Regions from separate parts of the Candidatus Thiodiazotropha sp. LNASS1 genome, predicted to be linked through region 1. Evidence: predicted binding sites of a transcription regulator. Region 1 holds the regulator's gene; the other holds the start of a gene.
The links. The regulator FliA, encoded in region 1, starts transcription of late flagellar genes. The targets are predictions, from matches to a motif close to GCTAAAGTTNNNNNNNNNNCNGCCGATA.
Positions count from the first base shown of each region.

Region 2: AB8516_RS12300 (retropepsin-like aspartic protease) is a predicted target of FliA. The motif match lies at 2,663-2,690, and genes of this name have one in related genera.

Region 1 covers NZ_OZ156465.1:59,790-69,642, forward strand. Annotated here, with positions in the region: gene flhA (flagellar biosynthesis protein FlhA) at 1-1,210, shown strand, start outside; gene AB8516_RS00300 (hypothetical protein) at 1,337-1,672, shown strand; gene flhF (flagellar biosynthesis protein FlhF) at 2,182-3,465, shown strand; gene AB8516_RS00310 (MinD/ParA family protein) at 3,500-4,333, shown strand; gene AB8516_RS00315 (RNA polymerase sigma factor FliA) at 4,336-5,082, shown strand; gene cheY (chemotaxis response regulator CheY) at 5,138-5,521, shown strand; gene AB8516_RS00325 (protein phosphatase CheZ) at 5,547-6,281, shown strand; gene AB8516_RS00330 (chemotaxis protein CheA) at 6,353-8,659, shown strand; gene AB8516_RS00335 (chemotaxis response regulator protein-glutamate methylesterase) at 8,786-9,844, shown strand.
Region 2 covers NZ_OZ156465.1:2,807,053-2,813,567, forward strand. Annotated here, with positions in the region: gene rsfS (ribosome silencing factor) at 1-311, opposite strand, end outside; gene nadD (nicotinate-nucleotide adenylyltransferase) at 394-1,044, opposite strand; gene AB8516_RS12295 (glutamate-5-semialdehyde dehydrogenase) at 1,059-2,330, opposite strand; gene AB8516_RS12300 (retropepsin-like aspartic protease) at 2,733-3,248, shown strand; gene AB8516_RS12305 (hypothetical protein) at 3,273-3,524, opposite strand; gene AB8516_RS12310 (hypothetical protein) at 3,684-3,932, opposite strand; gene holA (DNA polymerase III subunit delta) at 4,095-5,105, opposite strand; gene lptE (LPS assembly lipoprotein LptE) at 5,126-5,635, opposite strand; gene leuS (leucine--tRNA ligase) at 5,625-6,515, opposite strand, start outside.

The DNA of each region.
Region 1 (9,853 bases):
GCTGTTTCTGATGGGTATCATTCCGGGAATGCCCAACTTTGCGTTTCTTACACTGTCTGCGGCTGCCGCGGCAGGCGCATGGATGATCTGGCAACGTCAGATGAAACCGGTGGAAGAACCGGTCATAGAAGAACCGGTGGAGCAACCGGAGCAGCGTGAACTGAGCTGGGAGGATGTGCAACCGGTCGATCTGATAGGACTCGAAGTGGGTTATCGCCTGATCCCGTTGGTCGATCGCAATCAGGGCGGGCAGCTGATGAATCGCATTAAGGGTGTCAGGCGCAAGCTCTCGCAGGAGATTGGCTTCCTTATCCCTTCGGTGCACATTCGCGACAATCTGGATCTCAATCCCAACAGCTATCGAATCTCGATCAATGGTGTCTCTGTGGCATTGGCGGATATCTTTCCTGATCGTGAGTTGGCGATCAATCCAGGACAGGTATTCGGAGAGTTACAGGGTACCGTCACCAAGGACCCAACCTTCGGTCTGGATGCGGTCTGGATCGATCCGGATCAGAAGGATCATGCACAGACCCTGGGTTATACCGTGGTGGATGCCAGTACCGTGGTTGCCACCCATCTGAGTGAAATCCTACAGTCCCATGCCAACGAAATGATGGGCCATGAAGAGACACAGCAGCTCCTGGATATGCTCGGCAGGACCGCACCGAAACTGGTGGAAGACCTGGTTCCGAAGGCGCTTTCATTGAGCGTGGTGACGAAGATTTTGCAGAACCTGCTGACGGAGCATGTACCCATCCGTGATTTCCGTACCATCGCAGAAACACTGGCGGAGCAGTCACAAAGAACTCAGGATCCAACGGCGTTGACGGCTTCTGTCCGGGTTGCGCTGTCGCGGGGAATCGTGCAGCAATTGATTGGTAGTTCCGAGGAGATACCGGTGGCTGTGCTGGATCCGAGCCTGGAGCAACTGCTGCAAAGAACCCTGCAGGCATCTGAAGAGGGGCAGGCGGGATTTGAACCGGGGCTGGCGGAGAGATTGCAGAATGCGCTTTCCGAAACCTCTGCCGCAATGGAGGCCACTGGGCAGGAGGGTGTGCTTTTGGTCGCTGCGCCGATCAGACCCTGGATGGCTCGCTTCGCCAAGCACGCGGCTCCGGGGATGCATATTCTTTCCTACAACGAAATACCCGACAATCGACAGATCAAGGTGGTTACGACAATCGGTAATACGGCAAACGGTGATTGATGGTGCGCTAAGCTGGTGTCAGAGTTGGCTGCCAACTGCCGAATATGAGATAGTGACGGCAGGAGCATGATCTGAGGTGGCGTTTGGAGGGGTGGCCGGCGCTCGACCTCGGTAAGGACTTATCAAATGATCAAGTTAATCATAAAGGGGTGGTCAGACGAGTGTGCTTGGCTGAGTAGTGATAACTGGTCACATCTCGATTACTGTCAAAGACTCCACCATTGCACCTGTTTGCGGGGTATGGCGCTAAACCGTGCGGCTGAATCGCTGGTAAACAGAGAGTCATGTACGCTGGAACTGGTGAGTAGAGAACGGGCGGAGGCGCTGATCTTCATCCTTGCTTCGTGTGGTGCGCAATTTGACCTAAAATTTCTGCGACCACAGAAAGTCATATCGCTGGAGCTGTATCGCAGGAGCGCTGAAATCAAAACAGTCACCCAGGCAATTGCTGACGCCAGGTGAAACACCTCTGATTGTCCAATACTGACTGCATGTTCCTGTCCAATGTCGTTGAGCGTTGCGGGATGTGGCGTCTGCCCGGACACACCCCGACAGTTCCGGCAGGCCTCGCTCATATCGGATTACTTAGCCGTGACTTCGATGCTGTATACAGATCCTGCCGATTTTCTGTATCGGAACAAGGAACCTTAATCACAACCCAGGCAGTGCCGAATCCTTGGCGGATAGAGGTAGGGAGTCAAGAGACCGGCGTCTGCTTGAGGTCCGCCGGTACAGCGTCCATATCTAGCTGTCCTTCCAACCTGTTGTATTAAAGGTAAAAAATCTTGCCATTCCCGATGTGTTAGGGATTGGAACAGTAATTGCAGTAATTGTGTTGAACCCCTGATGGGAGCGATTGGCTTCAACGCCGTACTGGCTGAGACCGGTAGCGTAATAATAAAGCCGGAGAGTGGATAAGCAGGTTGACAGGCGCAAGCTCGACCCAGAGTGACCGCCGGGGATAGCGGACTATGAAGATACGACGTTTTTTTGCCTCTGACATGCGGCAGGCTCTGCGCCAGGTGCGAGAGGTGCTGGGTGCGGACGCTGTCATTCTCTCCAACAAGAACGTGCAGGGCGGGATTGAACTGGTGGCTGCGGCGGATTATGACGAATCCGCATTCAATGCTACCCAGCCAACCGCCATCGAACCCGCATCCCAATCACTGTCTGAAGACAGCACGACCCTGTCTGCTGCGGCCAGGACAGCCTATGCAACCAGCAGCGATGTCGAACAATCTGTAAAACCCAAGCAGGATTATCAAGACACCAAATCAAGTCAGAGACAGGAGCAGCCCCGGGTCGAATGGAGTCAGGATCCGGTATTGAGAGAGATGCGTCGGGAGATGCAGGCATTGCGACGGATGATGGAGAACGAACTCTCTGAGTTGACTTGGCGCGACCTTGGGCATCGTCGACCCCAGACACAGGATTTAATCCGCCGACTGATGGCATTGGGACTGGATACGGGTCACTGTAAGGAACTGGCATATCGTGTGGAAGATGCCGAAACACCCGAACAGGCATGGCGTCAGGCCTTGACCCAGCTCGGTGCAGAAATACCGGTTATAAAAAAGGACCTGCTCGATGAAGGCGGCACCCTTGCGCTGGTGGGACCAACCGGCGTCGGAAAGACCACCACCATTGCCAAGTTGGCTGCCAGATTCTGCCTGCGTCACGGCAATCGCCATCTTGCCCTGATTTCGGCCGACAGTTACCGGATCGGTGCTCAGGAGCAGCTACAAAACTATGGCCGAATCCTCGATGTGCCGGTTCGCAGCGTCACCTCACCGGAAGAGCTCAACAATGCCCTGCATGCCTTCGCGGAAAAACGTTTGGTTTTGATAGATACCGCCGGTATGGGACAGAGAGACCTCAAGCTGACAGAACGCCTGGCGCTGCTGCACAAGGGTAATCATCCCGTTAAATCTTTGTTGACCCTCTCCGCAACCACCCAACGCTCGGCCCTGAGTCACGCAATCCAAGCGTTCAATATCGTAAAACCTATTGGTGTCATCCTGACCAAGATGGATGAGGCCGCCTCGCTCGGGGGTGTGTTGTCCGCCGCTCTCGATGCAAAACTGCCGCTGGCCTTCGTGACTGACGGTCAGCGGGTGCCGGAGGATATTCAAAACGCCCATGCAGACAGGTTGATGAAACAGGCAGTGGAGCTGTCCGAGCTGATGGGCAGCAGTCCGGATGAGGAGTATCTGGCGATGGCTTTCGGGGGAATGAATGACTATGCACATGTCTGAACAGATCGAAGATCAGGCGACAGGGTTACGCAGGATGATCAACCCGGAACCAGTGAGAGTGATTGCGGTCACCGGTGGTAAAGGGGGGGTTGGAAAAACCAGTATATCAGCCAATCTGGGCGTTGCCTTCGCCGAACTCGGCCGTCGGGTAATGCTGCTCGATGCCGATCTGGGACTGGCAAACCTGGATGTGATCCTCGGTTTGCATGCGGAGCGAAATCTCTCCCATGTCATGCAGGGTGAATGCTCTCTGGAAGATGTCATGGTGACCGGGCCCAAAGGCATGAGGGTCGTGCCAGGCGCTTCCGGAATCCAGCATATGGCTGAAATGACACCCGCCGAGAATGCCGGATTGATCCATGCCTTCAGCGAAGTGGCCAATGATGTGGACGTTTTGTTGATCGACACGGCTGCCGGTATTTCCGATCTGGTGATCAGTTTCAGTCGTGCGGCACAGGAACAGATTGTTGTGGTATGTGATGAGCCTGCATCCATCACGGACGCTTATGCGATTATCAAGTTACTGAACCGGGAACACGGAATCAGTCGTTTCCGTATCCTGGCGAATATGGTGAAGAGCGTGCAGGAGGGGCGGGACCTTTACAATAAAATGTGCCGGGTAACCGATCAATACCTGGACGTTATGCTGAACTATATGGGCAGCATCCCATATGACGAACAACTGCGGAAGGCTGTAAGAAGTCAAAAACCCGTAGTCGAGGCCTATCCGCGCTCACGAGTATCACAGGCATTCAAGAATTTGGCCAAAAAGGCCGATAACTGGCCTGTACCCTCGGGTGTCAGCGGTGATTTGCAGTTTTTCGTCGAGCGATTGATCCAATTTTCTAGCCAATACGGGGAGATATGACGGTGAGCGGTTTAGCGACATACACCGCCATGCAGCAACAACAGAACTTTGATGATCTGGTGGATCAACATGCCGGACTGGTGAAAAGGATTGCCTATCACTTGATGAATCGGCTGCCACCGAATGTTCAGGCGGATGATCTGATTCAGGCGGGGATGCTGGGTCTGCTCGAGGCGAGTAGAAACTATGATCCCACGCAGGGCGCCAGTTTTGAGACCTATGCGGGTATCCGCATTCGCGGCGCAATGCTGGACGAGATCCGGCGCAGTGACTGGACGCCACGTTCTGTTCATCGCAAGGCACGCATGGTTGCAGAGGCGATGAGGGAAATCGAGAACAATGAAGGCCGAGACGCACGTGATGTGGAAGTGGCCGAGGCCTTGGGCATGAGCCTGGAGGACTATCACCAGATTCTGCGGGATTCGACAGGATGCCGCATATTCAGTCTGGATGAGTTGACTGCAGTGAGTGATGGCTTTCCTGTTGCACGGGAAGGGCCAGCAGATACTCCGTTTGACGGTTTACAGAAAGATGCCTTCAAGAAGGCATTGGCGGAAGCAATTGCCGGTTTGCCTGATCGCGAACGGCTGGTTATTGCCATGTATTACGATGATGAGATGAATCTTCGTGAGATAGGGCATGTACTGGGTGTCAGTGAGTCCAGGGTTTGCCAAATACACAGTCAGGCCACGCTGCGTTTGCGGTCGCGTTTGACAGATTGGCTCTCATTGGTACATGACGAAGAGTAATGGTTGGCCTGTGATCTGCTGATTGGTTATCAGCGGTAACAGGATGGAGGTAGCATTGGACAAGAATATGAAGATCCTCATTGTGGACGATTTTTCCACCATGCGGCGAATTATCAAGAATCTATTGCGCGATCTTGGGTTTAACAACACCCAGGAAGCGGATGATGGTCTTACCGCGCTACCTATGTTACAGAGCGGGAATTTCGATTTTCTCGTTTCAGACTGGAATATGCCGGGGATGACCGGTATCGATCTGCTGAAAGCCGTAAGGGCCGATGACAAGTTGGCCGCATTGCCGGTATTGATGGTGACGGCGGAGTCGAAACGAGAGCAGATCATAGAAGCGGCGCAGGCAGGTGTGAATGGCTATGTCGTCAAACCATTCACCGCCACGACCTTGGAAGAGAAGATCAATAAGATCTTCGAACGCGTGGGTTAAGTTGAGACTGGGCCGGGAGTAGAAAATGGGACAACCAGATAACCAACAACGATTAGAGATTGCAAAGTCCCTCGTTATCAGCCTGGAAGCCGGTGATGATGCGGAATCCGAGCGTTTGATTTCAAGTCTGACGCCGGCAGAGAAAAATGATGACCTGTTTCAAGAGGTGGGTCGTCTCACACGTGAACTGCATGATGCCATAAACGGCTTCCTGCTCGATGCCCGTATCTCTGACATGACGAATGTGGAGATACCCGATGCCAAGGAGCGGCTCACCTATGTCATTACCATGACCGAGCAATCCGCAAATCGCACCTTGACAGCGGTTGAACAGAGTATCCCGCTGATTGAGAAGATCGAACAACAGTCTGCAGAACTCGCAGAGCAGTGGGACAAACTGCGTTCCCGACTGCTCAATAAAGATGATTTCAAAGAGCTTAGTGGCGCACTTTCGAGTTTTTTACAAACCACCGGGACGGATGCCGGTGAGCTGCATAAGAACCTTTCGGAAGTGCTGTTGGCTCAGGATTTTCAGGATCTCACTGGTCAAATCATTCGCAAGGTCATCACCCTGGTCCATGATGTTGAAGAGAAACTTGTCATGCTGGTGCGTATTACCGGTAGCAAGCTGGACGATCCTGATCAGAAAAAAGATGTTAAAGAAGAGCTTGCAGGACCGGCTATTCCAGGGCTGGATCAGGGAGACCAAGTGACAAGTCAGGACGATGTGGACGATCTGCTCTCCAGCCTGGGATTTTAGTTATACAGGTAAGGACCGATATAGATTTCAACAACATTCGGTAAAGTTCGGTGATCTACCGGGAGCATTAGATGAGCATCGATGTCAACGACGAAATCCTTCAGGATTTTCTGGTCGAGGCTGGAGAGATACTTGAGCTGCTTAGTGAGCAGTTAGTGGATCTAGAGCAGCAACCTGATGATTTCGATCTGCTGAATGCCGTTTTTAGAGGCTTTCACACCATTAAGGGTGGTGCCGGGTTTCTATCAATAGATCCCTTGGTGGAGGTTTGCCACCGGGCTGAGGATGTCTTCAATATACTGCGCCAGGGGCAACGCAGTGTGGGTCCGGATTTAATGGACTCCGTGCTCGAAGTGCTTGATATTGTCAATGCCATGTTCGAGCAGGTGCGCGAAGGCGTCATGCCGGAACACGCGGACCGGGATCTGATCGAGCGACTCAACCGTTATGCCGTGCCGGAAGGCGAAAAGGAAGAGGTTGAGGAGGAAGAGGTTGCGGAGTCAGTTGAAACAGTCACTCAGGACGAGCAAGCACCTGTAACCGATACAGAGGTGTCGACGCAACCCGAACCACCTGCGGTGAAAGAGCAATCCTCGTCCAATGAGATCAGTGATAACGATTTCGAAACACTGCTGGATGCCATCCAGGAACCCGCCCCAGCCGGCAAAGACGACAATATCACAGAGGATGAGTTTGAAGATCTGCTGGATGAATTGCACGGCAAGGGCAAATTCACCGGCAAGCCACCGGCACAAACCAAGGCAGAAAAATCTGCGGCATCCGACGACATCTCAGAGGATGAGTTCGAGGCCCTGCTCGATGAGATACATGGTGAGGGCAAATTCAGCCCTGATAAGCTGAGCAAGGAGGAAGCGACCGCCAAGGATACGGTTAAACCGAAAGTAGCGGATAAACCTCCTGCTGGCGACGACGAAATCTCCGAAGATGAATTTGAGGATCTACTGGACCAGATCCACGGTTCGGGGAAATTTGATCCGAACAAGATTAAGCCGGATGACGCGGCCAAGGATAAAAAAGCTAAAAAAGCGGGACAGCCGGCGCAAAAGGCATCCCCTAAGAGCACGGCCAAACCAGCGAAAAAGCCGGCGGCTAAGGCAAAAACCAAACCAGCCAAAAAAGCTGCCGCAGAAGCGAAACCGAAAGCAGCGCCCAAGCAACCCAAGGCTGCCGCCAGCAAGCCTGCAGCCGAAACCTCTGTCCGTGTGGATACCCAAAGGCTCGACGATATCATGAATATGGTGGGTGAGCTGGTGCTGGTGCGTAACCGACTGGCGACACTGAAGGCCACCATGAACGATGAGGATGTGGCCAACGCGGTGGGTAATCTGGATGTGGTGACTTCCGATCTGCAATTGGCAGTCATGAAGACACGGATGCAGCCGATTAAAAAGGTCTTCGGGCGATTTCCCCGGGTGGTGCGTGATCTGGCGCGGAGTCTGAAAAAGGAGATCGATCTCGAAATGGTGGGTGAGGACACCGATCTTGATAAAAATCTTGTCGAGGCCTTGGCCGATCCCCTGGTCCATCTGGTACGCAATTCGGTAGATCATGGCATCGAGCTGCCGGATGAACGTGAGGAGAAGGGCAAGCCGAGGCGGGGCAGGGTGGTACTGTCCGCTGCCCAGGAAGGTGATCACATTCTGCTTTCCATCGCCGATGACGGTAAAGGCATGGATCCGGAAGTGCTGCGCAAAAAGGCTGTAGAGAAAGGCATGATGGATAGCGAGGCGGCCGCCCGTCTTGACGACAAGGAGTGTTTCAATCTTATTTTTGCACCTGGATTTTCCACAAAAACCGAAATCTCCGACGTCTCGGGGCGTGGTGTCGGCATGGATGTGGTGAAGACCCGGATTGCCCAGATGAACGGTTCGGTTGAGATCGATTCCGAATGGGGCCAGGGCAGCATCATTATAATCAAACTGCCCCTGACGCTGGCAATACTGCCCACTTTGATGGTGGTCTTGGGACAGCAACCCTTCGCACTGCCCCTGGCCAGTGTGGTTGAAATATTCAATCTCAATCTGAAACGCACCAATGTGGTGGATGGCCAGCTGACTATCATGGTTCGCGAGCGCGCTCTGCCACTCTTCTATCTGCGTAACTGGCTGATTCCGGACAAACCGATCAGTGATGAAGACAGGTCAAAAGGACATGTTGTGATCGTCAATGTAGGAAATATCCAGGTCGGTCTGGTAGTCGACCACCTGATCGGTCAGGAAGAGGTTGTGATCAAACCACTCGGCGCACTTCTGCAGGGCCTGGACGGTATGGCCGGCGCCACAATCACCGGTGACGGTAAAATAGCCCTGATCGTGGATGTGCCCGGTTTGATGCGCAAGTATGCCAAGAAGTATTAGGGCCGATTGGAATAGTGATAACAGGCCCGAATACATCCAGGCCGTTTCAGTTGAGCTTAAAGGGAACGAGCAAGATGGCCGGCAGCCCTGCTCACATACAAAGCGAAAAGAGTGAAAAATCGGATAATGGGCGCCAAACTGAAAGTACTGATTGTTGATGATTCAGCTTTCTTTCGAAACCGGATCACTGCGGCATTGTCGCAGGCGGATGATATCGAGATCGTCGGTATTGCAGCAGATGGCAAGGAAGCCATTGAGCGTGCCCGGCGACTAAAGCCCGATGTGATAACCATGGATGTGGAGATGCCCGTAGTTGATGGTATCTCTGCAGTACGCAAAATCATGGCGGAGACGCCAACGCGAATCCTGATGTTCTCCGCCCTGACAAAGGAGGGTGCCAAGGAGACATTGGACGCTTTGGATGCGGGGGCAATGGATTTTCTGCCCAAGGATATGAGCAATCTCGGCAGTGGTGTGGAAGAGGCCAACAAACAGCTGCTGGAGCGTGTCAGGGCAGTAGGTCAATCACGACTGAGCAGTGTGCGAAGCGTCCTCGGCGGCCACTCTCATGCCAGTCGCACGTCCAAATTGGCACCTTCTTCGATTACCGCCGGGCGGAAACCCGAGCTTCTGGCAATCGGCGCATCCACGGGTGGACCGGTGGCATTGCGCCAGGTATTAAGCGCATTACCGCGCAACTATCCATTGCCGATTGTCGTGGCGGTACATATGCCTGGCAGCTTCACCGGTGCTTACGCGGAACGATTGAATACCGTGTGTTCAATCAAAGTCAAAGAGGCAACCGATCGAGACATGCTGATTGCAGGTCAATGTCTGGTCGCCCCGGGTGGGAAGCAACTGAAGGTGGAGCGTGGGCCCTCACAATACCAGGTGCGGATTACCGATCCGCTGCCCAACCAGATTTACCATCCCAGCGTGGATTTGATGCTCTCTTCGGTCGCCGAAAGCTACCGTGAGCGGGCCTTGGGCGTGATCCTGACCGGGATGGGGGCGGATGGTTTGCAGGGCGCCAAAAAGTTGAAACAGGCGGGTTCAAGTCTATGGAGCCAGGATCAACAGAGTTGTGTTGTCTACGGTATGCCCCAAGCTGTCGAAAAAGCCGGTCTGTCTGACCGGGTAGTGGCGCTTGATGAGATTGGGCCGCTTTTAGCGAGGTTATCCTAGGGCCTGTGT
Region 2 (6,515 bases), 2.7 Mb from region 1:
CAGAGTCTTTCCAGATGGTAGAAATCCCGCACCTTTGGCTGCATCACATGTACCACGACACCGTTAAGGTCCACCAGGGCCCATTCACCATCTTCCATCCCCTCGGTACCGAGCGGGGCTTCACCGGCTTGTTTCGCTTTGAAGGCCACTGTCTGTGCAATCGATTTCACATGCCTGTCAGAGGTGCCGCTGGCGACAACCATGATATCTGTTATGCTGGTCTTTCCTCGTACATCCAGTACCACCACATCCTTAGCTTTCATGTCGTCCAGCGCCTGCAGAACGACGTCTCTGAGTTCTTCTATTTGCATTGAGTCCTGTGTCTGTTGCCTAATAAAGTGACCGGATCACCGGTGGGGTGCGATTTTACCCAATCTTAAGGTCAAGCATAACCTATTGTGGCTCTTTTGCTTGATCCGTCAGATAGAGATGGTTGTTTTCAATGAGTTGCAGCACCGCCTCCGGTAGCAGAAAGCGTGGAGTCCGCCCCTCGGCAACCAAGCTACGGATCTTGCTTGCTGAAATATCAAGCTGGGTAACCGGCTGGTGCAGGATCGCGCCACAGTCCCGAGCCCTGAGTTGCGCAGGCTTGGAGACCAGATGGGCACCAAGCAGCGTTTCAACCTTTGATTCCTTGGGGCGTTCCTCCCCCGGTCGCTTCATCACAATAAGATGGGCAAGGCGTAAAATCTGATCCGGTCGATGCCAGTCGAGAAAACCGTCAAATGCATCCCTGCCCAACAACAGGCATAACGACCTGTCAGGTTGTTCTTTTCGCAAACTGGCGAGTGTATCCACCGTATAGGAATCCCCAGCACGCCGTATCTCCCTGTCGTCGACAACAAAACCCTGTTGCTGCCGGATTGCGAGCCGCACCATTTCGAGTCTCAGATCTGCGGGAGTCTTGGGCTGAGCGCGGTGTACCGCACCATGCAGGGGGATGAATCGGACCTCATCCAGCCCGACAGCCTGCATCACATCCAGCGCAGTGCGCAGATGGCCGAAGTGAACTGGATCGAAGGTGCCACCGAAAATGCCGATCATCTTCTCGCGTCTAATCAGCTACGGATGTGACCATCACCAAGCACGATGAACTTTACCGAGGTCAATCCCTCCAGGCCGACCGGGCCCCGGGCGTGGAACTTGTCTGTCGAGATACCGATTTCAGCACCTAAGCCATATTCGAATCCATCTGCGAAACGGGTCGAGGCGTTAACCATCACCGAGCTAGAATCCACTTCGGTGAGAAAACGGCGGGCACGTGTGTAATTCTCGGTCACAATGGCATCAGTATGCTGAGAACTGTGGTGATTGATATGAGCAATGGCCTGTTCCAGCCCTGCGACAACCTTGATGGAGAGTATCGGCGCCAGATACTCTGTATCCCAATCAGCCTCGGTCGCTGGCTGACAGTCGGCAACGATCTCCCGCGTGCGTTCACACCCCCGCAGCTCAACCCCCTTTTCGATCAGCGCACCGCCAATCATTGAGAGGGTCTGTTCAGCCACCCCATCCGCCACCAGCAGGGTCTCCATTGTGTTACAGGTGCCATAACGTTGAGTTTTGGCGTTCATAGCCACTGCAAATGCCTTGTCAAGATCGGCCTGGTCATCGATATAGACATGGCAGATCCCGTCCAGATGCTTGATAACCGGCACTCTGGCTTCCTGGCTGATACGTTCGATCAGGCCTTTGCCTCCGCGCGGAATAATGACATCGATCGATTCAGGCATGGTGATCATCCGGCCCACGGCAGAGCGGTCGGTGGTGGCCACCACCTGTACCGCTTCCTGAGGCAGGCCCGCTTTTCGTAAACCGCTATGAATCGAAGCCGCAATTGCCTGGTTGGAATAGTAGGCCTCGCTGCCACCCCGCAATACGGCGGCATTGCCGGATTTCATACAGAGTGCCGCAGCATCGGCTGTGACATTGGGACGTGATTCGTAAATGATGCCGACGACCCCCAAAGGCACCCGCATACGACCCACCTGGATCCCGCTCGGGAGATACTTCATGTCAAAGATCTCGCCGATGGGATCGGAAAGAGCGGCAATCTGACGCAATCCCTCGATCATGCTGTCGATACGCCCAGGCGTCAGTTCGAGGCGATCCAGCAAGGCTGCGTCCAGTCCTTTCTCCGCACCCGCCTCCAGATCCTTGCTGTTTTCTGCCATCAACCTCTGTCTGGACAAACCCAGTTCATCGGCAATGGCCTCGAGAGCCCTGTTCTTTTGCGCAGTGGTTGCGCTGGCAAGCACCCTTGAGGCCTGGCGGGCATCCCCGCCGAGCGCTGTCATGTAGCTGGCAACATCGGAAATCTGTTTTGACATGATCGTATGGTTGTCTCGTTAATTACTGCCGCCAAGGTTTCGGCAGCTGGATCGATTAAACTGCTAACTTTAACAAATCTCGAACAAAATAACGCCATACTTGATCCGATCCTCACCCTAAACCGCAGTGCAACAGGTTCTCAAATGCGTGCATCTCCAAAACCATATTCTGTTTATGGAAATATTCTGCAGGCCCTTTAACATCCCAACAGACCTTTTACATCTCATTGATAATTCTCAGTAATTATCTCACTGTGGTATCCATGGTAGAGGCTAAAAGAAACTGATTGCCACCACGGGATTGAATTATTGCCTCTATTGATCACCAAATTACTTAAGTTCAACAGAATCCAACCGATCTATGTAGTGAGTAAAGATATATATCGAGCAAAGCCTACGACCATGATCAAAACACTTCTAAGCACCCTGTTGATACTCAGTTATAGCGGTCAGCTGTGGGCGGAGCAGTTCATCTTTGATGTACCCATGTTCTCCAAGGGTGCCAGCACCTACTACATAGCGGGTAAGATCGGCGACATGCCAGAGACAGAGTTCATGGTCGATACAGGCTCCAGTTATATGACTATCAACGAGGCTACTTTGAGTAAGCTGCAGGCCAGTGGCAGTCCACTCTACTTACGGAACCTGAGGGGAGTATTGGCCAATGGAGATGAGTTGAGTGTGCCTGTCTACAAGATCTCGAATGTTCGAATCGGCGATGAATGCCTGTTGAAAGAGGTTGACGTCGCGGTGTTTCCCGGCAAGACGCGTCAGATCCTGGGGTTAAGTGCATTGTCGAAGACCGCACCTTTTATTTTTTCCACCCAACCACCACAGCTACAGTTGAGTAATTGCCATCTGGTTAAGGCGGAGACCGGCAACCAGACTAAGCTGGCTGCCGGGATTACGACCCCATAAAGGGGATCCTACTCCCTACCGAAGTTATTTACCTTCAGGAGCGCTGCTGGCCTCGAATGCACTGAACTCGGCCGCATCAACTTGTCCATCCTGGTTCGCATCGGCGGTCTCCCAGCCCTTATAGAGAGCCTCGTGAGCTGTCGCCTCTTCAGAAGAGATGGCACCATCAGCATTGGCGTCGAGTTTGCTGAATGCATCCTCGCCAGCAACCGCTGCGGTAAGAAAACCTGCTGCTGCCAGAGCTACTGCAGAATGGAGGATAGTTTTTTTATTCATAATGTTCTCCTTAACGGAATGTAATGATTTTCGATCCAAAAAGCCCTGTCAGGGCCCTCCGGTATTTCATGAGACACCGCTGGGGGAAGAATTTAAGTGAAGTCAATCACAAAAACACAACTTTAATTCCCAGCAAAAATGGGTTTTTGGGGTTACTCCTTATTTCCCGCTATTTTCACTTTTGATTTCAAAGGCACTGAACTCGGCGGTATCGATTCTGCCATCGTTATTGGCATCGACAGTTGACCAGTTCTTATAGAGTGCCTCACTTACAATCGACTCTTCTGCGGAGATGAAACCATCGGCATTTCGATCCAGCTTCATGAACACGTCTTCAGCGGCTATGGCGCCACAAACTCCACCTAATGTTAAAATTGCAACAAATTGATTTATTAGGATTTTTTTCATCACCTACTCCTTGTTGATGTTGTTTGAATCCCAGGCCGCCAGGATAGCGGCCCTAGGTGACAGATCTGACTACGCGGGAAGAATTAATGGCTTGACCTGGTTCACAAATAAGCGTTATGCCCATTAAAAGCCATTATCTCCCTGGGAACTGTGAGGAACAGGTCACATCTGAGGTATGCCCGCCATACCCCTTGCGAGCTGTTGAAACAACAACCAGGGATCCGCAGAATCCAGCCCCTTTATTGCCTTGTCCGCAAGTGCGCAATCCGATAACAGACGCTGCCAATGATCCACCTGCCGTTGCAATGCCCTGCGCAGGATCGGCTTACGCCTGTCCCAGACGCGATGTTTAGCCATTACCTGGTCCACGCCCTCGCCCAGCCTTATCTCAAAGCTCATTTCGGCGAGCAGGCGAATCTCCCGGCTTAATGCCCAAAGCACCACCGGTGCCGCAACACCCTCACCCTTTAGGCCCTGCAAAATACGGCTCCCCTTGGCGATATCGCCCTCAAGCAGGGTATCGACGAGGCTAAAGATATCGAACCGGGCACTATCAGCCACGGCCTCGATGAGCTTTTCCGGTGTAACCACACCCTGACCATACAACAGCAACAGTTTCTCTATCTCCTGGCTGGCTGCAAGCAGATTACCCTCTACCCGATCTGCAAGCATCTCCACCACTCCTGTTTCCGGTATCAGTCCCGCGCGTCGCAAGCGCTGCTCGATCCAGGGGACCAGCCGCTTCCCTTCAACCGGCCAGATCTGTACCACCACACCTGTCCGCTCAACCGACTGATACCACTTGCTGTTTGTCTGCATCCGTTCCAATTTGGGAAGTGTTATCAGCAAGATGGTATTGATTGCCGGACGCTGGCAGTAGGCGCCGAGGGATTTCCCCCCTTCTGCACCCAGTTTTCCACTGTTGAGGCGTAGCTCCAGTAGTCGTTTCTCACCAAACAGCGAAAGGCTTTCGGCGGCAGTATTCAAACTCGACCAGTCAAATCCACCCACCTGATCCAGGACTTCACGTTCGCTGTATCCCTGCCGATGCGCTGCATGCCTTATCGCATCCCCCGCCTCTTGCATCTGTAAGGGTTCGTCACCGCTCAACAGATAGACAGGGGCAAGCTGTTGCTGCAGATGGTTTTCCAGTTGTTCATTGCGTAGACGCATGTGGCATCCCGAATATATCGCTATTTGATGGCTTCGAGACGACGAATGATCTGTTCCGCCATTTCATTTCGCATATCGTATTTCATCAAGCTGGTTTCACTTCTTTGACCGAGCTCATCGTCACCACTGAAACTGAGCTGACGCGACAGATCCAGCTGCTGCTCCACGCCCGGTTCACCGCTACCCGGCACCCTGGCACGAATCACGGCAGATAGATGCAGTTCCTTGTCCAACGCCTTGCCGCCGGCATCCACCGATAGTACTCTGCTGGTGAACCTTTCCTCTACAACCTCGATATTCAGCTTTGCTGAGGCTTCATCACCGGCCATTACCGCACCCCTGCCCTGTAAATTGTCATACAGAACAGCGGCCAGACTCTCCCGTTTCTCAAAACCGGAGATATAGAGTCCATTCAGTGCGGGTGACAGCTGCCCATACCCCTTGAGGTGGAAACCACAACCCGCGAAAAGGACCGATATCAGCACGCTCCAAAGCAGTTGATGGTGAATATGCACTGAACTATTTGGCAACGATATTCACCAGTTTATTCGGCACCACGATGGTCTTTCTGACTGTAGCCTCACCGATAAATCGCTGTACATTGTCATTTGCCAGTGCCAATGCCTCGATAGCCTGTTTCTCGGCATCCGCAGGTACCTGTATGGTTGCCCGCACCTTGCCGTTAACCTGCACCACATAGGGCAGGCTCTCCTGTTTCAGGGCAGCCTCATCGGGTTGTGGCCATTCGCTGTCGAGTATCTCATCCCCATACCCCAGATCACACCAAAGGCGGTGGGTTACGTGAGGTGCGATCGGCGCCAGCAAGCGCAATACCAGGGATACGCCTTCACGCAGCAGCTGAAGATCCGCAGGTGCGTCTCCCAGCTTGTAGAGGATATTTATCATCCCCATACAGGCAGACACGACATTGTTGAAACGCTGACGCTCGTAGTCATAAAGGGCTTTTTTCAATAACTCATGAATTTCCCGCCGTGCCGTCTTCTGGGATTCAGCCAGTTCTTCCGCTACCGACGCCACCATCGGCCTGGCGTAGATAGCCTCTGCCAACGCCCACAAGCGCTTGAGAAATCGATGCGCACCCTCGACCCCCTCGTCATTCCATTCCAATGACTGGTCTGGCGGGGATGTAAACATGGTATAGAGACGAACCGTATCGGCCCCATAACGATCGATGAGCGACTGTGGATCAACTCCATTATTCTTTGACTTCGACATCTTTTCGATGCCGCCGATGATAACCGGTCCGCCATCCTCCTTCAGACAGGCTGAAAGCGGGCGTCCCTTCTGATCACGCTCAACCTCAACCTCGGTCGGGTTATACCAATGCTTGGATCCGTCATCCTGATCCCGATAATAGGTGTCCGCGACAACCATTCCCTGGGTCAACAG